Regions from separate parts of the Arthrobacter sp. NPDC056493 genome, predicted to be linked through region 3. Evidence: predicted binding sites of a transcription regulator. Region 3 holds the regulator's gene; each other region holds the start of a gene.

The links. The regulator LexA, encoded in region 3, represses DNA repair genes until DNA is damaged. The targets are predictions, from matches to a motif close to TCGAACANNTGTTCGA.
Region 1: the regulator LexA is predicted to act here: its motif matches at 5,361-5,376, upstream of ACFQ50_RS12640 (LexA family protein).
Region 2: the regulator LexA is predicted to act here: its motif matches at 4,130-4,145, upstream of ACFQ50_RS03220 (DUF5131 family protein).

Annotation. Positions count from the first base shown of each region.
Region 1 covers NZ_JBHTSL010000027.1:36,694-43,484, forward strand. The annotation lists gene ACFQ50_RS12610 (glucan 1,4-alpha-glucosidase) at 1-1,550, opposite strand, end outside; gene ACFQ50_RS12615 (ROK family transcriptional regulator) at 1,705-2,961, shown strand; gene ACFQ50_RS12620 (hypothetical protein) at 3,166-3,402, shown strand; gene ACFQ50_RS12625 (MoaD/ThiS family protein) at 3,408-3,695, opposite strand; gene ACFQ50_RS12630 (WD40/YVTN/BNR-like repeat-containing protein) at 3,705-4,835, opposite strand; gene ACFQ50_RS12635 (hypothetical protein) at 4,911-5,213, opposite strand; gene ACFQ50_RS12640 (LexA family protein) at 5,389-5,820, shown strand; gene ACFQ50_RS12645 (Y-family DNA polymerase) at 5,813-6,791, shown strand, end outside.
Region 2 covers NZ_JBHTSL010000004.1:147,351-154,141, forward strand. The annotation lists gene ACFQ50_RS03200 (DUF4238 domain-containing protein) at 1-415, opposite strand, end outside; gene ACFQ50_RS03205 (DUF2511 domain-containing protein) at 498-1,058, opposite strand; gene ACFQ50_RS03210 (hypothetical protein) at 1,217-1,498, opposite strand; gene tcmP (three-Cys-motif partner protein TcmP) at 2,160-3,338, shown strand; gene ACFQ50_RS03220 (DUF5131 family protein) at 3,326-4,078, opposite strand; gene ACFQ50_RS03225 (DUF4192 domain-containing protein) at 4,874-5,902, opposite strand; gene ACFQ50_RS03230 (hypothetical protein) at 6,184-6,791, opposite strand, start outside.
Region 3 covers NZ_JBHTSL010000034.1:1,680-8,470, forward strand. The annotation lists gene ACFQ50_RS14335 (SseB family protein) at 1-659, opposite strand, end outside; gene priA (bifunctional 1-(5-phosphoribosyl)-5-((5-phosphoribosylamino)methylideneamino)imidazole-4-carboxamide isomerase/phosphoribosylanthranilate isomerase PriA) at 669-1,415, opposite strand; gene ACFQ50_RS14345 (hypothetical protein) at 1,508-1,666, opposite strand; gene hisH (imidazole glycerol phosphate synthase subunit HisH) at 1,666-2,403, opposite strand; gene hisB (imidazoleglycerol-phosphate dehydratase HisB) at 2,400-3,026, opposite strand; gene ACFQ50_RS14360 (histidinol-phosphate transaminase) at 3,086-4,204, opposite strand; gene ACFQ50_RS14365 (LysM peptidoglycan-binding domain-containing protein) at 4,311-4,679, opposite strand; gene lexA (transcriptional repressor LexA) at 4,988-5,734, shown strand; gene ACFQ50_RS14375 (ATP-dependent DNA helicase) at 5,794-6,791, opposite strand, start outside.

The sequences.
Region 1 (6,791 bases), on a different contig from region 3:
CCCACCGGGCCGTTGGTGGTGAACATCCATTTCTCGGTGCTCCGCTGCCACTCATCTGCGGTGGCGCGGTAGACGGCGGCGGAGCCGGCGTCCCCGTTCTTCTCTGCGATGTCCCCCGCGGCGGCCAGCGCCGCAATCTGCGAAGCCAGCGTAGAGGTGGAGTACCCGCCCGTCTCCTCCCAGCGCTCCTGCGGCGTCTTGGGCCCGGCCGCAACGAGGTAGTCGGCGGCCGGCTTGAGCTCGTCGCGGTAGAAGGCGGCGTCGGTGCGGCCAATCTGGTTGGCCAGCAGGATGGGGAATGCCGTTTCGTCGAGCTGGATGCCGTTCTGGCCGATCGTGCCGTCCACGCGCGAGGTCTGCGGGAAGTGCCCGTCCGGCTGCTGCTGGTACTTGAACAGCCATTCAACTCCGCGGGTGGCGGCTTCCTTGTCACCCGCGGCGAGCAGGGCGGTGACTGACTGGTACATGTCCCGCGCCCAGACGGCATGGTAGCCCTCGCGGTGCGTTTCGGCGCTGGCCACCTGGCCCCACGGGATGGTAAGTGAGGCGATGAAGGCGCCGGGGAAAGTCTTGTCCTCATGGGACTTCACCGTCATGAGGGATACGTCGTACTGCGTGCGGAGGTCCCCCTGCAGTGACTCAGCGGGCTGGTCCAGCGATTTCAGGTACTTCTTCCATTCCCCCGTGTAGCTCTTGCTGACCTTTTTGTAGCCTGCTTTGATACTGGCCCGGGCGGTGGCGAGCGCCTCGGACGTGTCGGCACCAAAACCGAGGGCCAGGGCGAATTCCGTCTTCCCGCCCGCCGCCAGCGGAATCTGTCCCGTCTGGGAGATGTTCCCAGGGCCGGCAGAAGCGGACGCATGGTCCAGCCGGCCGTCGGCTGCGAGGTCGGTCCAGCCGTCGCTGGTTCCCACATAGCCGTTGGCGGCGATGCTGAAGCCCACCGAGGAAACGAGCGCCGTAGCCACGGGAGTGGCGGTGTCTGCGAGGTCGGACGCCAGGAGAGCACCGTCTGACACGCTGCCGGAGTCGCCGCCCGAAGTACCCGCCAGCGACGGATCGGAGAGAACGAACAGCTGGTAGTCGCCGCCGTCGAGCACTTCGAACGTGACGCCCAGCATCACGGTGGACCGCTGGGGGTCGGTGACGTAGGTCTTGGTGAGCCGCCAGCGGCCGGCGTCGTCTGTTGTGGTCTGGCGGTAGCTGAGGGCCTTGGGATCGGCCAGTTCCACCGTGCGGGTTGTCTGTTCGCTCTCCCGCTGCGCCGTGGTGCCATCACTGACGGCGAACTGCAGTTCCCGGGTGTTGGGTGTGTCCGCCCGCGGGTAGTACACCTCGCTCATGGTGCCCTCAGTTAGCGTGTACCAGACCTTCGAAGCCGGGTTTAGGGAGGTGCCTACGCCCTCCTTGTCGCCCTTGGTCCAGGTTGCGGCGGCGCCTGGCGAACCGGGCGGATCGGCAGCGTCCGCGACGGCGGGGGTCAGGCCCAGTGCCGAAACGGCCACCGCCATGGCGGTGGCGGTGCAGACAGATTTGAGGCGTTGCTTCATTGCTCTCCTCGGAGGTGGGGTGCGGGGAAATGTCCGGCCGGGGTGCCTCGCGACTACTCCAGCACCGAATCACAGGGTTTATTAATAGCTTTAATAAACCACTGCCAGCTAGTATGGGAGAGCATTTGTCCGGGCGTCAAGGGGTGGGGAAAGTATGTCGGCGAAGCGGACTGCTGCTACCGCCCCGGTCCTCCGTCGGATCACCGGGGAAGCTGTGCTGCGGGTGCTGGCCGCCGGGGATCAGCTGACGGCCGGGGATCTCATCGCTGCCACCGACCTCTCCCGGCCCACTGTGCACTCCGTCTGCGACGAACTGATCGACCGGGGCTGGGTGATGGAAACGGAGCCGGGTGCGACGGCTTCCGCCGCTGCGCGCCCTCACGGACACCCTCACGTCAGCGCTGCTCCCAACGCCGGCGGCCGGCCGTCACGGCGCTACGCCCTGAACGCCGGTGCGGGCCTCGTTGCAGGCATTGACCTTGGCGCGACCAAGGTCTCTTGCTGCTTGGCGGACCTTCGGGGAAAGATCATCGCGGAAGCCACCGAACCTTGGCGCGATGAGCACGTCGGCGCTCCGGAACGCCTCAGAATCGCCCGCCGGATCATGCAGGATCTGCTGGGTGAGGCGGGCGTGGGCGCGGGCAAAGTGCTGGCTGCCGGGATGGCGGTGCCCGCACCCGTTACCGATGACGGGCATGCCGTGGCCCTGGAATCCTACCTGCCCGGCCTGGCGGCACTTGACCTCCGCACAGCACTTGAACCGGAATTCACGTGGCCCGTGCTGGTGGACAACGACGCCAACCTTGCTGTCTTGGCGGAGCGCTGGCGCGGGGCCGCCCAGGGTGTGGACAACGTCGTCGTCCTCCTGGCCGGCGAGCGCCTCGGCGCCGGCATCTGCCTCGGTGGACGGCTGGTGCGCGGCGCCGGGGCTGCCGGCGAAATGCGTTTCCTCGATCTGGTGGAAGGCGTGGGCAACACCGACGCCGTGGGAGGCATGTGCCGGGAACTGGGCGCCATCGCCGCCGCGGAGATCATCGCCGGTGACCGCCCGGGCCGCGCCAGTGCGCTCGTCGAGCTGTGTGGCGGAAAGCCAGGGGATGTCACGGCCGAAATGGTCGTGGAGGCGGCGCGCCGCGGCGACCCTGCCGCCGTCGAGGTGGTGGAGGTGGTCATGGAACGCACCGCAAGGGCGGCAGCGGTGGTGAGTACCCTGTTGGACCCGGAGCTGCTGGTCCTGGCCGGCGGACCGGCGGGGGCAGGTGACGTGCTGCTTCCAGTCTTCGGACGGCAGCTGGGCAGGCTGAACTCCGCTCAACCCAGACTGGCAGCGTCAGCCCTCGGAGACCACGCGGCGGTCGTAGGGGCCGTCCGCTCGGCGCTGGACCATGCCTTCGAGCATCTCCTGGATTAGCCGCCTGAGGCGTCCGCGCATCGCCCCGCCAGCGCAGTGGCGCCGCTTTTCGCCGGGCCGCCGCACTGTGTTGCCGCGGAAACCGCCCCGGCGCCGGAAACTAACCGGGCGCTAACGGGCAGGAAACGCGTGCGCAACAATGCCGCGCCACACTGGATGTGCCGGCAATTGCAGGCACCAGCTCCAGCTCAGGAGGCCATCGCCATGTTGAAGGAAGCCACACCCCACATCACCCGGGTCCGTGCCCTGGACCAGCTGCATCGCGGCGACGAGATCGAGGCCCGCCTGTCGGTTGGCCCCAGCTACGACGACGTCATCATCCGCCGCGGCAGCGTCCAGGAGACAGCCCCGGGCATCGGCGTCGTGTGGATCATGGATCATCACACGGGCATGCGCAAGGCCATCAATACGGACGAATGCAGCGTTTGGCGCGTCGCCTGAGCCGGCTAACCGCCGGCCACGGACTGAATGATCAGCACTTCCTGGCCGGCAGAAACTTCCGTTTCCAGGCCGCGGAGACGCCGGACCTCCTCACCGTTCACGTAAATATTCACGTAACGGCGGAGCGCACCCGTCTCGTCCCGCAGCCGCCTGGCGAGCACCGGGAAGTTTCCGGTCACGGAATCCAGCAGCGAACGCACAGTCACCGCCCCGTCGGCGGGTGCAGTCAGTACGGACTGCCCGCCGGCGAGCGGCTGGAGGACACTGGGGAGGACCACGCTGATCTCAGCCACTGCACATCCTCATGCGGGAGCCCCGGCCGGAACCGGCGCTCCGGCCACAATGGCAGCGCGGACGCACAGAACATCGGGCAGGTGGGACGCCACCTCCGTAAAGGTCTCACCTTCGTCGGCGCTGGCATACACCTCGCCGCCGCGCGTTCCGAAATACACCCCGGCGGGTTCTGCGGAATCCACCGAGGCCGCGTCACGGAGCACCGCGTTGAATTCTGACTGCGGCAGCCCGGAGTCCAGGCGCTTCCACGTGGCGCCGGCATCGTCGGTGCGGTGCACGGCGAGCTTTCCGTCCGGCGGGATGCGTTCGCCGTCGGCCTTCAAGGGAACCACCCAGGCCGTGCCTGCCCGCCTGGGGTGCGTCAGCATGACGAAGCCGAAATCGGCCGGCAGGCCCTCCGCTATCGATTCCCAGTTCTCGGCATTGTCATCACTGCGGTACACGCCGTGGTGGTTCTGCGCGTAAAGGCGGCCTTCGACGGCGGCATCCGCCGCGATCTTGTGCACGCACTGGCCGAACTCTGGGTTGGGATCAGGCATGAAGTACGCGGAGATGCCCTTGTTCCGCGGCTCCCAGGACGTCCCGCCGTCGAGCGAGCGGTACACGCCTCCGGTGCTCATTGCGACGTGCACGTTGTCCCCGGAGGGATTGACCACGATCGAGTGGGCGGCTGCGCCGCCGTATCCCGCTCCCCATTCGCTGCGGTGCGGGTGGTCCCACAGCCCGCGGTTCAGCTCAAAGTGCTCGCCGCCGTCGGTCGATTTCCACACTGAAATCGGCTCCGCGCCGGCCCAGACGACGCCCGGGCGGGATTCGGCGTCGGGGTAGATCTGCCAGATGCGTTCCACGGCGGCATCGGTGCCCTCGGGGAACTTGATGGCGCCCTGTTCGGGCTCGGTCCAGCTGGCGCCTAAGTCATCCGAGTGGGCAACGTAGGGGCCCCAGTGCTCGGACCGCACCCCGACCATGATGCGTGTGCGGCCGCCCCGCGTGTCGATTCCGATGCTTGGTATCTCGCTCATCAGGAAGTGCGGGCCGGAAAAGGACCATTGCTTCCGGTCCTGGCTGGTGGCCAGCCAGAGGCCCTTTTTGGTCCCGATCGCTAAAACGAAACTCTCTGAGGCATTCATGCACCCCATGCAACCACTCCGGCGCAGGGGCTGCAATGGTTTTGGACCCCACGGGTTTGGCCGGGGTCCGGCGCCCGGGCGGGTCTAGGACCCGATCCTTGCACCGTCCTGGGCGGTGCCGTCTTGGACGGTGCCGTCATTCGCGGCACGCCGGTTTCTCCACCACCGGCGGAGCAGGTCCGCCGCGGCCAGGACTCCGGCCAGGGGCGTGAGGACGGCGGCGGCGTAGACGAACAGCAGCCAGGTCAGCGTGGCGATCGGCGGCTGGCTCCGGCTCAGCAGGGACAACCCGCCGAACAGGCCCGCAACCCAGAAGAGCACCACCAGCGCCAGCACGGCTGCTGCCGGAAAGTACTCGTTCCGCACCACCCTCTTCAAGGTTTCCACCACTGATCCTCCTGCGCCTTGCATCCCCATGAAACCAGTATGCGACGGAGACCCGCTGCGGCGGAGACGGCACGACGAACGTGTGATGAACACAACCGCCGACTGGCATGGCTGCATTCTGTCAGCCCTGTGGACTACACTGAACTATCGAACATACATTCGAAAAAGGTGTGTTGTGGGCGTGATCATTGGTCCCCGCGTGGTAGAGGCGGGACTTTCCCTCCGGCTGGTGCTGGCCTCCCCGGTCGCCGTGGCGGCGGGCTTCCCCTCCCCCGCCCAGGACTACTTTGACGGTCGGATCGACCTGAACGAGCACCTGATCAAGGACATCACCAGCACCTACATCGTGCGGGTGGCCGGTGACTCGATGGAACAGGCCGGCATCAGCGACGGCGACGAACTGATCGTCAACCGGGCACTGGAACCGCGCGACGGTTCCGTGGTGGTCGCGGTTCTGGATGGCGAGCTCACCATCAAGCGCCTGAAGATCACCGCGGCAGGCGTGGTGCTCCAGGCGGCCAACCCGCTGTATCCGGACATCGTTGTCCCCGCCTTGGCCGACCTCACCGTCTGGGGCGTGGCCACGAGGTGCCTGCACCATGTCTGAGACACGGCAGCAGATTGCCCTGGTGGACGTGAACTGCTTCTACGCCAGCGCGGAGCGGGCTTTCGACCCCTCCCTCGAGGGTAGGCCACTGGTGGTGCTCTCGAACAACGACGGCTGCGCCGTCACTCGCAGTCCGGAGGCCAAGGCACTGGGGATCAGCACCGGCGACCCGTGGTTCAAGATCGCCCCCCGAGCCAAAGAGTGGGGCCTCGTTGCCCGATCCAGCAACTATGAACTGTACGGCGACATCAGCGCCCGGGTCATGGAGCTGTTGGGGCGCTACTCAGCCTGGCTCGAGGTGTACAGCATCGACGAGGCATTCCTGGGCATCAAGGGCAGCCCCGAACAGGTGGTGGGTCTCGGCCGGACCATCAGGACAGCGGTCCAGCGCAACGTCGGAGTACCTGTCTGCGTCGGCATCGCCGGCACCAAGACGCTCGCCAAGCTGGCCAACCGGTGGGCCAAGAACAACCCCGCGTTTGGAGGGGTGTGCCGCTGGGAATCGATGGCCCCGGAGGCGCGTGATCTGCTGATGTCCCGGCTGCCGGCCTCGGAGGTCTGGGGCGTTGCGGGCCGGTTGGAAAAGCGGCTGAACGCCATGGGGATCTGCTCCATTCTCGAGCTCAGCCGGGCTGATCCGGTGATGGTGCGCGACCGCTTTTCGGTGGTGCTCATGCGCACGGTGCTGGAGCTGCGGGGAACACCCTGCATACCCCTGGAGGAGGAACGCGCGGGCCGGGACCAGCTGATCTTCTCCCGCTCGTTTTCCACTCCCCTGACGTCGGTCCCCGAATTTCGACAGGTCCTGAGCGTCTACGCCCAGCGGGCGAGCGCCCGGCTGGCCCGGCACGGGCTGCAGGCCAAGGTCCTCACCGCGTTCGCCGGCACGTCCCACTACAACGCGAAGGACAAGTCGTTTCCCTCGGTGTGCGTTCCGCTGCCTATGCCCACCGCGGATCCGGTGCTGCTCA
Region 2 (6,791 bases), on a different contig from region 3:
GCAGAAGGCCTGTTCGAATGTCTTCGGCAGAGGCGTCCTTCGGATACTCGTCCCGAGCCCCATGTGCCACGCACCCAAGGGTGAACCGGCTACGGAGGATCTGAAGGCCGGCAAGCCAAATGATCTCCTGCTTCTGTTCATCAGTAACTTCGGTAGCTGTGGAACCAACGAGTTCATCAATCACTGCACCGGATTCAGTTTCAATATGACTCATGGATGATTCCAGGAGCGACCGGTCCTTTTGGCCTTCTGAACCATAGAGTGTGTGACCGTCTTTGACCTGACCGGTGTTCAGAACCACGGACGTGAAGCTCTTGCCGTCGGCAATCCGATGTATCCGCAGTTGCTCTTTGGCGTTTGCGAAGCGCCGTAGGAGGAACTGTGGCACGTAGTGATGCCGGACAGGCTCGTTCAAAATCTTTCCTTGTATCTAATGGGGAGCAGCAACAGTTGTTGACCCGGTGCTTTGAGGCAAACGCGAGAACCCTATCGCCCGTTCAATTACACAGTTCAAGAGCCGCATCGATGACCGGACTGATGTCGACCTTCAGACCGGTGACATCGGGATGCGGCGCCCAGATTGGATCAATGTCGAGATAGTTGCCGTGGTCCTTGGCTGTGCCATTGGCTGCATAGGTCTTGCCATCCGGAGCATCAACAGTCGCCACCTTGAGGGGCCGGCTGGAAACCGTGATGTTCTCGCAGTGGGCCACGACGTAAGGAACTGTCAGCGGCCACTTATCTCCGAACTCGGTGCTGATAAGAAGACCTGGATCATTTGCCACCGCGGCGGGCACCTCGACCTTGGCGGCTGCTTTTGCTTCAGCTGGTGCATATTCTGCGCAGGTTCCGTCCTGCGGATTGCCGACGGCGACCGGAGGAAAGCTGACTACGACGTACCCTGCATTTCCGCCGAGCTTTTCCGGGCCTCCTCCGGGAGCCCAGGTACGGTCAACGCAGATCTCTGATTCGTCAACCACAACGCCTTTGAAAGTCATGCCCTTCCAGATTGGGGCATTGGGCAGTTCGGCCTGAGCCGCGTCCTCTGCTTGGGTCACACGTTCTGCATCAGTCAGCGTGCTGACAGGAGCTCCTGATGCCGACGGAGTCGACGGCTTTGAAGTCTCATCGGCGGGCTCGGATGCGGGCGCTGCGCAGCCAGCGAGAAGCAGTCCGGCAAACAACATGCGGGCCGTCGCTGCGTACCGGGAAGTGATCATGAGTTCGCTCCCGTAGTGGTATCGTCACCGTCGTTTGCGGCATCCACAGGGGGAGTCTCCAGCTGTTCCATCCTCAGCAGCTTCTTCTCATGCCTGACGGCCGCAAGGTCCTTGAGCTTGTCGATGCCCAGCTTCACGCCATAAATTGCACCGGTGACGGCGATGACGCCGACGGCGCCTAGACCAGCACCTTGTCCCAGGCCCTCATTGTGACCCTCTTTATGACCGTCCTGGTGCCCCTGGTAGTAGCCGGCCCCGTAGATCGGGCTTCCAGTCATGCTTCCCCCATGCTTGATTCTCGAATGAAGTTGAGCATATCGGCCCAGCTGGGCAGGTCGTGGTTGGTTACCCGGAACTGACTTTCGTGCAGTGGTGGATCCCCACTGAAGGTGAATCATCGGCACGTCGATATGCTGTGGCAATAATCGGGGGAGGGGACGTTCCTAGCGCTCAGCTGCGGGGACAAGCACTGCTTTTCGTGGCTAGATACTGTAGCTCGCGGCCCAGATGAAGATTAGTCGCCTCGGCAAGATCCATGTGAAGACTGCTGTGCGCTAGAACTGGGGTGGTGCCTGCCATTAGGTTCTCGCCGTCGTGACCAGACTCGTCACAGAAGATCTCAACGATATAGGAGGTGGCGGTCATCTCGTTCTTCATCCCTTTGCCTGGGCGTAATCCCAAGGGTAAGCATTCCAGAGCCAGTTACTGCTTTCACAACCAGCTTGAGAAAACCATGTGATGCGGTGCGTAGAGTCGAGGTGCCGGGAAGACGACTTCAAACGTCTACAAGGGCAAACACGTTCTTCCGGTGAGGCAGACCGTCGGACAGGTCTGGCAAGATTGCTTGCATGTCAATGTCCGTCCTTACAAAAGGCGGGAGTAAATGGCTACAACGCCATAGGCTCATGTTGACCGTGGCAACCAACGGACGGGGCAGCAATGGGGAACAGTCGAGAGTTTTTTCGGGAGAAGAAACCCGCTGCGATTTTCAAGCACAAATTGCTAGAGGATTACCTCACTCCTTGGGCGGCCAAACTGGGATCGTTCAACCCCCAGGGCGTCGCCTTCGTCGACGGATACGCCGGCAGTGGTCGTTACGACGGGAGTGAAGAAGGTTCACCGGTTATAGCCATGCATGCCGCCCTAAAAGTACCCACTTCCAACCTCCGCTGCGTTTTTGTCGAGAAACTCGCCGCGAATGCGAGCCGCCTCTCTGAAGTAATTTCTGCGGAAGGTAACGGGGTAGACATAGTAGGACCCCTGCAGGGCACATTGGAAGATCGGATAGATACGGTGCTGAAAGCCGTTGAGGGGCGGCCGGCATTGATATTCTTGGACCCCTTTGGGACCGCGCTGTCTGCGGACCTGTTGGTTGATAAAATCCTGCGTCGCCCCGGTAGGGCTTCAACGGAAGTGCTGCTCAATTTCAATATTGAGGCCGTGTGGCGCTTCGGAGGCTTTCTCAACTCTGCCAGGGCGATGAATGGTGTCAATGGTAAGCCCACCCTAGAAACAGCGGACCGCTTCCTTGGCGGTGACTGGTGGCATGAGAGCTTCCGGACGGCACGTAAAGCAATGGACGACCAAGGCGAATACCGATCGGCTGCAGAGGCGGCAATGGAAGTTGCAGAGCGATATGCACAAATGATTTCGTCTAGGGCGGGAGTGCATGCTTTATCGGTGCCTGTGCGTCGCGAACGCGCCACTCAGCCGTTCTTTTCCCTGATGCTATTTCATTCCCATGATGCAGCAAAGCTTCCATTTATTGACGCAGCCGCAAGGGCACATAGGAACTGGAGACACGCCCATTGGGAGCGATATGCCGAGAAACACAGCGACCCCATGGCTTTGTTTGACGTCGACGTGCTGCCTGACCGTGAGTCGGAGGACAACCGATTGTCGACTGAAGCCGTACGAACGATCGAAACGAATCTGCGATCGCTGCTGTCTGATCGTTCGAGCATATCGCTGGGGGAGCATATGGAAGCGGCGTTCGGCCTCACGCTGGGCACTGCGGGCACACGGGAGTTAAGGAAGGCTGTAGCAAGTCTCCACAGTGGAGGTCTGATCCAAAAGCCTCCAACGCGCTTGGACAGAGCCTGGCTTCACAAAGCCTGAGAGAGCGTAGAGGGCATCGCGTCCCATGTGCGGCCCGCTAGAGTCCTCCCATTCTGCTTAGGTGTTCTTCCACCCCATTGCTTGAAGAAGAACGGCACCTCTGCTTCGAGGCACTGGTCCCGGATACTCTCCACCCAATGGGGGTCCATTGGACGGTGGTTTGGCCCCGATTCGCCGCCCGCGATGACCCAGTGAATTCCACCCAGGTTCAGTCTTTCAATTGGTCCGATGAGAGGTTCGCAGGACAGAAAGCGAACAGCGGCCGGTACTTGCCGCAGATGATCAATTCGATTCACCACGTCTTGATTTTCAACCGAAACACCCATCCAGAGGTTCTGGGGCCAATCTAATCGGCTAGCTACTCGGGCCATCCTGTGTGACCGCTTCGTCAGTACCTGGTATGTGTGCTGGGGAGTAGCAGCAATGACATCAAAAATGTCCTGCACGAAAGAGACTGGAACCTTGGCGTGGAACAGGTCGCTCATGGAGTTCACAAACACGACCCTAGGTGCCTTCCAGGAGTAGGGCTGCCGGAGAGCTTGTGGATGAATGGTGACACCAAACCCTGGGCCGCTCGTAATGGGGGACCCGTCGTTTTGGTACTTCTCCGCGCCCATTGCCTTTAGCCGCTTCGACAGTGCGAGCGCATAGCAGTTATCGCAGCCTGCAGCTACGCGGTCGCAGCCCGTGACAGGATTCCATGTTGCCTCCGTCCACTCGATTTGGGACTTTGCGCTCATTACCGTTCCTTCGGTTCTGCGGCCGATTTTGCCAACACCCAACATTACAGCTCGAATATATCTTCGAGTAAACCCTTGTGATCGCATCCCCAGGGGTGTGTTTCGATCCACGGGGATCAAAGATTGCTTTCATTCATCGTCCATGCGCGAATCAAGGACATGAGCATGTGGTGGCGAGGGCGATATTGGCCTGCTTGCGCGGATGAAGCACGCTTTTCGCTCCTTGACGAGACCATCACGAGACTGATAGGCGCTCCTGCGGGAGCGGGGAATGCAATGAGGCCCAAGAGGTCCCAGTGCAGCCCTCTGCTCACGTCCATCGATACGATAAGTTACTGGAGCAGAGGAGCTAGGTCTTCCTGTCCAAAAGTCCTCAAGCCCGGGCGCCCGGCGGCTTAGCAGCAGTCCAATTCTGCACATGCAGTCCTCGAGGGCCTGCTCGTTCACGCACCTGTATTGCAAATATTTACCGTGCCAACTGCAGCCTGGTCCTTGGCGAGATGCTGATGGCGGCGCGTTCACTTGTGCTGAGCAGGATCTCAGCGGCAGCTGCGCCCTAGCAGGCCTTGGCCTGTTCGTTCCCATAGTGGGGCCAGACGCCAGCGTGCTCAAGGCCTGGATGCTGATGAGTGCGGTGGCCGTCGCCTCCCTTGCCCGGCGGGGCTTGAGCCTCCTCAGCCTCAACGTGACCGGCCCTGCTGCTCGGGCCCGAACTGGGTGTGAGTTCCGGGTTCCTGCTCTCAGTCCGGGCGACACTGCGGTTCATTGTGCTGGGACGCAGCCGAAGAATCCACGTCAGGCACTCAAACCCGGGTCCCGGTACGCCGTACCCTTATCCATGTTCCACCCGGCGACCATCCCGGAGCCGATCATGAGGTCGCTGACCCTGGCCAAGTGATAGGCGGGGTCAGCCTCGAGGGCGAGCTGGAGGAACTGGTGCGCCTTGCTGCCTCTGCCTTCCCACCAATTGATGAAGGCCACCGCAGTGAGGAGGGGGGCGGAGTGCTTGGTGCTGCTGTGCGTGTAGGCATGGAGGAGCAGCTGCTGCGCCCACTCGACTCGAGACCACTGCGGCTTGTCGTGGGTTTGGGCCAGGAGGATCCGGTCCATGCGTTCGTCGATTCCTGGGATGTCTGCCATCAGTCTGTCTCGGATGACGGGGAATTGGAGATCCGCGATCAGGTTCACGATTTCATCCTGGTCCGGGTAGCTGTTCGACCCAAGCATTTCCGTCCAGCGCGCCCGGGCCTGCTCGAGCGCTTCCCCTACTTTCAAGCCCCCGAGTGCCGCGACGCGGTCGCGCACCGCATCCGTAGTTTCGGTTTCTTTGGTTGAGGCAGGCAAAGTGATCCGATTTGTCGGTTCGATGGTGCTGCCGCGGTAGACGAATTCGGCGTTGATCTGGCTGGACTGTGTTGCAGCCAGCGGGAGTGACCGACCGTCCTCGGGGCTTCCATCATATTGGGAGACCCTTTCGTTCCCGACCAAGAGTCCATCGCGGATGGACATCCCGCGCTCGGCGAGGGCACCAGTCAACGCGGCAATGGTTGCCGCCTGGGGCTTGACCGTACCTGCCTGCTCTTCCTGAGAGGTGTATACGGCAAAGAGGACACTCTCGGCATTGGTGTCATGGGACAGGTAACCGGCGACCGTCTGCGCGTAGCTGATCTCAGTGCCCGGCTTCGGCAGATCAACGCGGAGCGTCGCCCCAACGTGCTTATCTGACAAAGTGATGCACACCAGGCTCTCGCGAGGCCAGAACCCGAGGGTGTGGCCGACGAAACTGAGTACGTCGGCTGGGGTGCGGATGGTGAGCTCTTCCATGATCCTTCTCCTTCATCGGCCGGCGGACCGCGGATGCGCCCGTCAGATTTCGGCGTCATTCTGATTGGAGAGCCACCGCTGGGCTTGCGGGTCCGGACGAAGCGACGCAGGAGCACCGAACGAACTCATGGTTCGTGAACGGCGCGCTGCCCCCAGTTGTGCGAAGGACCTGCCCAGCGATGATCGGGATCAGAATGACAAACAGCGAAGTTGCTTTTGCTCATTCATGGGCAGGTGGGGGCACCGCGGCATGATCCTAGAGACCGCAGTTTGTCTGGGGGTTATTGCGTCGACTGTGCGCCGGATCGCCTTTCGAGTGCCTGTTCGGCGCGTTCGACGACGGAGCGGTCGTGGGCGGCCAGGCGCCCGGAAGTTTCGGGGTTGGCCATTTCACAATCACGTATTTCTACCAACCGCCGGTGAAGCTGGTTTTCGGCGTGCCGACAGAGGAACGACAGCCGACTGGCGCGTCTGTCCTGCAGGACTAACTCGTACTGGCCAAAGGCAATGCGGTTCCATATCGGAGTGGTCTCCCAGAGCAACAGCCTGGCGCGGAGCCCGAAGGTGCCATGCTTGAGACGTCCTGCCAGCCGGGGGAGAAGTAGCCCGAGACTGACGAGGAGCACGGCGCACGTTTCGCCCACCCAATAGAAGCTGGTGAGGACAGCTGCCGTCGGGCTGGCAGTGCCTTCAACCTTGATGACCGCGCCGTAGAGCAGCCGGTCGAGCAGGACCAGAGCGAACAAGACGCAACCGACGGCGATGAGGGTGAACGCCGATCGAAACGCCGGTGTACGCATGTGAGGAATGTTGCTCCTGCATACCCGGGCTATGTCGACGCAGATCCACATGATGAAGGCCGAGCCGGTCCAGAGAAAAACCGCCATCC
Region 3 (6,791 bases):
TGGGCTCCGGCGCGAAGCACCGCGGCAAGTTCGTCGTCCAGGTAGGCGGGTACCCACTGCCGCTGCTGCGCGAGGGCCCACACGCCGGGCCGCCGGACCACAAAGGTCACCTCTGACCCGGGGTCCACCACCAGCAGCTCGGCCCCCTCGGAGACGGCCGACAGGGCCGCCCTCGCGGCGTACACGGCCACGGGCCGCGCCTCCGGGTGCCACGCCGCCAGGGCCGCTGCCGACGTGAACACCGGCATGGCGACGCGGCCATCCGGCGCCTTGAGCGTCACCAGCGCCATGTCCGCCTGCTTGTCGGCGTGCACGCCGTGCGCACCCTCCGCTTCCTCCGCCAGCTGGGCCACCACCGGGACAAAGACGCGGGCAGTGGCCAGCGAGGCCACCACCGCGGCTTCGTCGCCGTCGCCTGCAACAAGGGCCGAGAGTGCGGTGAGATAGCCGGCGTCGGCCGTGCCGTCGTCGTCCTCGAAATTATGGATCTTGGCGTCGTCACCGGCGAGGCTGCGCCCGGCCCAGGGCTGTCCGGCCGAATCGGCGGCGCCTCCCGCCCCGGCGAGGGCCGCCTCGATGTGACCGGGCAGCCGGCGTGCCGGCGGCACGTCCGTACCCGGCGCGCCGCCCTCCGCGGGATTGCTGTGGTGCTCGGCCACGGCGGTGTCCTAGCGGCGTCCGGCGACGTCGAGGGCCTCGGGCAGGGTGAAGGCGCCGGCGTACAGCGCCTTACCGACGATGGCGCCTTCGACGCCGAGCGGTACCAGGGAACGCAGGACCTTCAGGTCATCCAGGCTGGAAATGCCCCCGGATGCCACGACGGGCTTGCCGGTCTTCTCGACCATCTGGCGCAGCAGTTCAACGTTCGGCCCCTGCAGGGTGCCGTCCTTGGTCACGTCCGTGACCACGTAGCGGGCGCAGCCGGCCTCTTCGAGGCGGCCCAGCACGTCCCACAGGTCACCGCCTTCCTTGGTCCACCCGCGTCCGGCCAGGGTGGTCCCGCGGACGTCCAGGCCGACGGCGATCCGGTCACCGAAGCGGTCGATGGCCCGTGCCGTCCATTCCGGGTTCTCCAGGGCGGCGGTGCCGAGGTTGACCCGGGCGACCCCCAGGTCCAGCGCCTTCTCCAGCGACTCGTCGTCACGAAGCCCGCCGGAGAGCTCAACCTTGATGTCCAGCCGACCCACCACTTCGCGCAGCAGGTCCGCGTTCGAGCCCCGTCCGAAGGCGGCGTCCAGATCCACCAAGTGGACCCATTCCGCGCCCTGCTGCTGCCAGTTCAGCGCTGCCTCCAGCGGCGTTCCGTAGCTGGTTTCACTGCCGGCCTCGCCCTGGACCAGGCGGACGGCCTGGCCGTTCACGACGTCGACGGCGGGAAGCAGTTCAAGTACCGGCAGCTCGTTTTGGCTGGTCATCGGAGGTCCTCAGTTCTTGTAGGGCGCTGTAGTTCTGTGGGCGCTGTTCCCCTGCGCGGGGTAACCTGCGGCGCAGAGGGCGGGTTAGTTGGTTATTTGCCGGGCAGGGTCAGCAGGTAGGCGGCCAGGAGCGACATGGCGGCCAGCACGTAGAAGCCGATCTGGATCCACAGCGGCTTGTGCTGCTGCCTGAAGGACAGTCCACCGCCCACCAGGAGGCCAGCCAGTCCCATCAGGAGGATTGACCACATTACGCGTCCGCCGGCTGCCGGTAGCGCGGGCCGCGAAGCCCGTCCACCCAGTTCCTGAGCAGCCGCGCACCGGCGTCGCCCGACTTTTCCGGGTGGAACTGGGTGGCGCAGAGGGGGCCGTTCTCCACAGCGGCGATGAAGGGGCCGCCGTGCTCGGACCACGTGACCAGGGGCGGCGCCATCCGGGGCTGGATCACGTCGAAGTCCCAGTTCTGGACGCCGTAGGAGTGCACAAAGTAGAAGCGCTCACCCTCGACGCCGTCGAAAAGCCTGGACCCTTCCGGGACCTTGACGGTGTTCCACCCCATGTGCGGCACCACTTCGGCCGGCAGGAGCTCCACCTTGCCGGGCCACTCTCCCATGCCTTCGGCTTCGGTTCCGTGTTCCACTCCGGCTTCGAAAAGCACCTGCAGGCCGACGCAGATGCCGAGGACGGGACGTCCGCCGGCTACGCGGCGGCCGATCATCCGGATGCCATCCACGGCCTTGAGCTCCCGCATGACGGTTTCGAAGGCGCCGACACCGGGGACGACCAGCCCGTCGGCGTTCAGCACATCCTCGGGCTTGGAGCTCAGGATGACCTCGGCACCGGCGCGTTCCAGGGCACGCACGGCCGAACGGACATTGCCGGAGCCGTAATCCAGGACGGTGACGGTGGGCTTGCCCTCCGGAGAGGCCGGCTTCAGCGTGGCCGAGGGGTCGATGATCGCGCCCTCGCGCAATACTTTGCCGGTCACAGTGCTCCCTTGGTGGACGGAATGCCTTCGACGCGGGGGTCCGGCTCGACGGCAGCACGGAGAGCCCGGGCGAAAGCCTTAAACTGGGCTTCCACGATGTGGTGCGGGTCCCGGCCGGCGATGACGTTCATGTGCAGGCAGATGCCGGCGTGCAGCGTGATGGCCTCGAAAACGTGCCGGGTCAGCGATCCCGTGAAGTGGCCGCCGATCAGGTGGTACTCCTGCCCGGCGGGCTCGCCACCGTGCACCAGGTACGGCCGGCCGGAGACGTCAACGACGGCGTGTGCAAGGGCCTCGTCCAGGGGGACCGTGGCCTCGCCGAAGCGGCGGATGCCTGCCTTGTTGCCGAGCGCGGTGCGCAGCACCTCGCCGAACGTGATGGCAACGTCCTCGACGGTGTGGTGGACGTCAATGTGGGTGTCGCCGGTGGCCTTCACCGTCATGTCGATGAGCGAGTGCTTGCACAGCGCCGTCAGCATGTGGTCGTAGAACGGGACCGAGGTGCTGATGTCCGACACTCCGGTGCCGTCGAGGTTGATCTCCACCAGCACGGAAGATTCGCTGGTGGCACGCTCCATGCGTGCAGTCCGTGCCTCGGCAGCCTTGATTCCGGTGTCGCTCATGGTGATAGATGTCCTTTGACGAAGGATGGGGGCGGACCTGACCTGGTCCATGGTCAAGTTTAGGCCGGAAGTGCGGCTTGCCGGGCCAGGATGCTTTCGAGCGCTTCCAGGAAGGCTGTGGTTTCCGTCTCAGTGCCGGCGGTGACCCGCAGGTGGCCGGCGATGCCGACGTCCCGGACGAGCACCCCCGCGTCGAGCAGTTCCTGCCAGACCTCGTGGGGTTTCTCCAGCCCGCCGAAGAAGACGTAGTTGGAGTCGGACGCCGCGGGCCGCAGCCCCATCCGCGTCAACTCTGCGACAATCCGGTCGCGCTGGCGCTTGATGTCCTCGACGTCGGCCATGAGCGCCTCGCGGTGCCGCAGCGCCGCGAGGGCGGTTGCCTGCGTGACGGCCGAGAGGTGGTAGGGCAGGCGCACCAGCCGGAGGGCGTCGGTCACCTCCGGGGCCGCGGCCATGTAACCGAGGCGGGCGCCGGCCAGGGCGAACGCCTTGCTCATGGTCCGGGAGACGATGAGCCGCTCCCGGCCGGGCAGCAGGGTGAGGGCGCTGGGCGTGCCGTCGTGCGCGAACTCGTGGTAGGCCTCGTCCACGACGACGATCGCCTGGCTGGCCTCGCCCGCCTCGTAGACGGCTTCCACCACATCCAGGCCCAGGCCGGTGCCGGTGGGGTTGTTGGGCGAGCACAGAAAGACGATGTTCGGCTGGAGTTCGCGCACCTGGCGTGCGGCCGACTCGGCGCTGAGTCCGTAATCCTCGGCGCGCTTGCCGGCAATGTAGGCGGTATCCGTGCCGCTGGCGAGGAGCGGGTACATCGAGTACGTCGGCGGGAAGCTCAGGAGCGAGCGACCCGGGCCGCCGAAGGCCTGGAGGATCTGCTGGAGGACCTCATTGGAGCCGTTGGCTGCCCAGAGATTGTCCGCACTGAGTCCGTGGCCGAGGTATTCCGCCAGCGCTTCCCGGAGTTCGGTGAATTCGCGGTCGGGGTAGCGGTTGAGTCCCGTGGCGGCCTCGCTTACGGCCGCGGTAATGGCCGCCTGCACGTCGGCGGGCACACCATGAGTGTTCTCGTTGACGTTGAGCAGGATCGGAACGTCAAGCTGCGGGGCGCCGTAAGGGGACAGCCCCCTCAGGTTGGTCCGCAGGGGCAGTCGGTTCAGTCGCTCAAGCTGGTCAGTCACCTAGACAGTTTAAGTAACCCGGAGGGCTGGCCGGAAACTGTGACGGTCCCGAAGCCCACGGAACCGCGCGCCGGCACTATTTGCCGGCGTTATTTGTTGGCACAAGTTATTTGTTGGGCACAAACAGCTGCTGCCCGGGCATGACCTTCCCGGCCTGAAGGTCGTTGAGCTGGACGATGTCCGCAATGACGTCGCGGGGATCGCGGCCCGGATCGACTTTTCCGGCGATGGCCCAGAGTGATTCGCCGGGCTGCACCGTAACCGAAACCGTCGGCGTGACAGACAGGCCGCTGGCACTGTCCGCTGCTTTGGCCGGCGAGTTAAGGAGCCCGGTCAGCGACAGGAGCACGGCGGCGAGCATGACAAGCGGCAGCCCGATGAGGACAATCCGGCCGCGGCGGGTGAGGCGAAGGCGCGGCGGCTTACCGGGCCGGGACACTCCGCGGGACTGGGTTATTGCTGTTGAAGCTGACATGGCGTGAGCCCTCCTGGACCAAGTTGTACTGCCTCGCGTTCGAATAGACAGTTCGAACATCGGGCTGAAAAACCGCCCTCACTAGAACACATGTTCGAACTTTGCTTTTCCTAAGTTTTAGCACCTATCAACGAATTAAGTCGAGACTCGCTAGAACAAATGTTTGAAAAAGCCCTATGGCTGGCCTACGTTGGAAATCACAGAACAACCACATCTGCAGTTGATCAGCAGGGTCTGACATTTTTCAGGCCGGAAGTTCCCGGCCACCAGCTAGCGCGGCCGGGAGGAACGGAAAGGCGTTGGCGAACATGGCAGCACAGGCCTCTGACGGCAAGGCTCCCCAGCGCAGCCCGCGGTCTCAGCGGACCCCCAAGGGACTTACGCTCCGCCAGAAGAAGATCCTGGAAACCATCCAGCGCTCGGTCAACGAGAACGGCTACCCGCCGTCGATGCGGGAAATCGGCGACACCGTTGGCCTTGCCAGCCTGTCCAGCGTGACCCATCAGCTCTCCCAGCTGGAAAAGCTTGGCTACCTGCGGCGGGACCCCAAACGGCCGCGCGCCATGGAGGTCCTCATGCCGCTGACCCTGGATGCAGGGACGGCCAAATCCGGCGGCGCGGACAAGGCCCCGGCGTTGGGCACGGCAGGCGGCTCCGTGTCCGAACTGCCCAGCGCGATGGACACCGCCATGGTCCCGCTGGTCGGCCGGATTGCCGCCGGCGGCCCCATCCTGGCGGACCAGATGGTGGAGGACCTGATGCCGCTGCCCCGCCAGCTGGTGGGCCACGGTGAACTCTTCATGCTCAAGGTCGCCGGCGACTCCATGGTGGACGCCGCCATCTGCGACGGAGACTGGGTTGTGGTCCGGCGGCAAAGCGATGCGGTTAATGGTGACATCGTCGCGGCGCTGCTCGATGACGAAGCCACGGTCAAGACCTTCCGGCAGCGGGACGGCCACACCTGGCTGCTTCCGCAGAACACGCAGTACGAACCCATCCTCGGCGACCACGCCGTGGTCATGGGCAAGGTGGTTTCCGTGCTCCGCTCGCTGTAGCAGCTGGGGCTTGTCGGCACAAAACCTTCTGCCCCGGGCTGTAACAGCCCGGGGCGTCCTTATGCCTGCGCGCCGGCGAGCCTTTCGAGGGCCGCCACGGCAGTCTTCCGGTCTGTCGTCGGCCAGAACGGCGGCAGTGCGGCCCGCAGGAACCCGCCATAGCGTTCCGTGGACAGCCGGGAATCCAGCACCGCCACCACGCCCTTGTCAGACGTGGACCGGATGAGCCGTCCCGCCCCCTGGGCAAGCCTGATCGCCGCGTGCGTGGCGGATACGGACATGAAGCCGTTGCCGCCGGCCTGGGCAACGGCCCGGGACCGTGCGGTCATCAGCGGGTCGTCGGGGCGCGGGAAGGGAATCCTGTCGATGACCACCAGGCGGCATGATCCTCCCGGCACGTCGACCCCCTGCCACAGCGACATCGTCCCGAACAGGCAGGTATCGGGCTCGTCGGCAAACTGCTTCACCAGGGCAGTCATGGTGGATTCACCCTGACAAAGGATGCTGACGTCCAGCCGGGTGCGGAGGGCGTCGGCCGCTTCCTCGGCGGCCCGCCGTGAGGAGAACAGGCATAGCGCTCCCCCGCCGGAGGCACGGATGAGTGATTCGAGTTCGTCCAGCGCCTCCGGCGAAGTGCCGCGACCCGGCTTTGGCAGGTGGCCTGCCACGTACAGGATGCCCTGACGGGGGTAGTCGAAGGGCGACCCCACGTCGACGCCGGTCCAGCTCGGTGCGCCGTCGCCCACCAGGCCCAGCCCGCCGGCCGCGGGCTCGAAGGCAGAGCCGATGGCCAGTGTGGCCGACGTCAGCACCACGGTGTGCCCGGCGAACAGTCCTTCCCGGAGCCGGCCCGCCACGCTCAGCGGGGCGATGTTGACCAGCGCAGGGGCAGTCTCGTCGGGCGCCGAATATCCCTGCTGCGGATCAAACGTGCTGTTCCGGGAGAACCAGACGACCTCCCGGTTTTCCCGCGCGGCGACGAGCCGTTCGCAAAGCTCCAAAATCACCAGCAGGCGGGAACGCGCTAGCTGCCGTCCGCCGTCGGCCGTTGTATTGC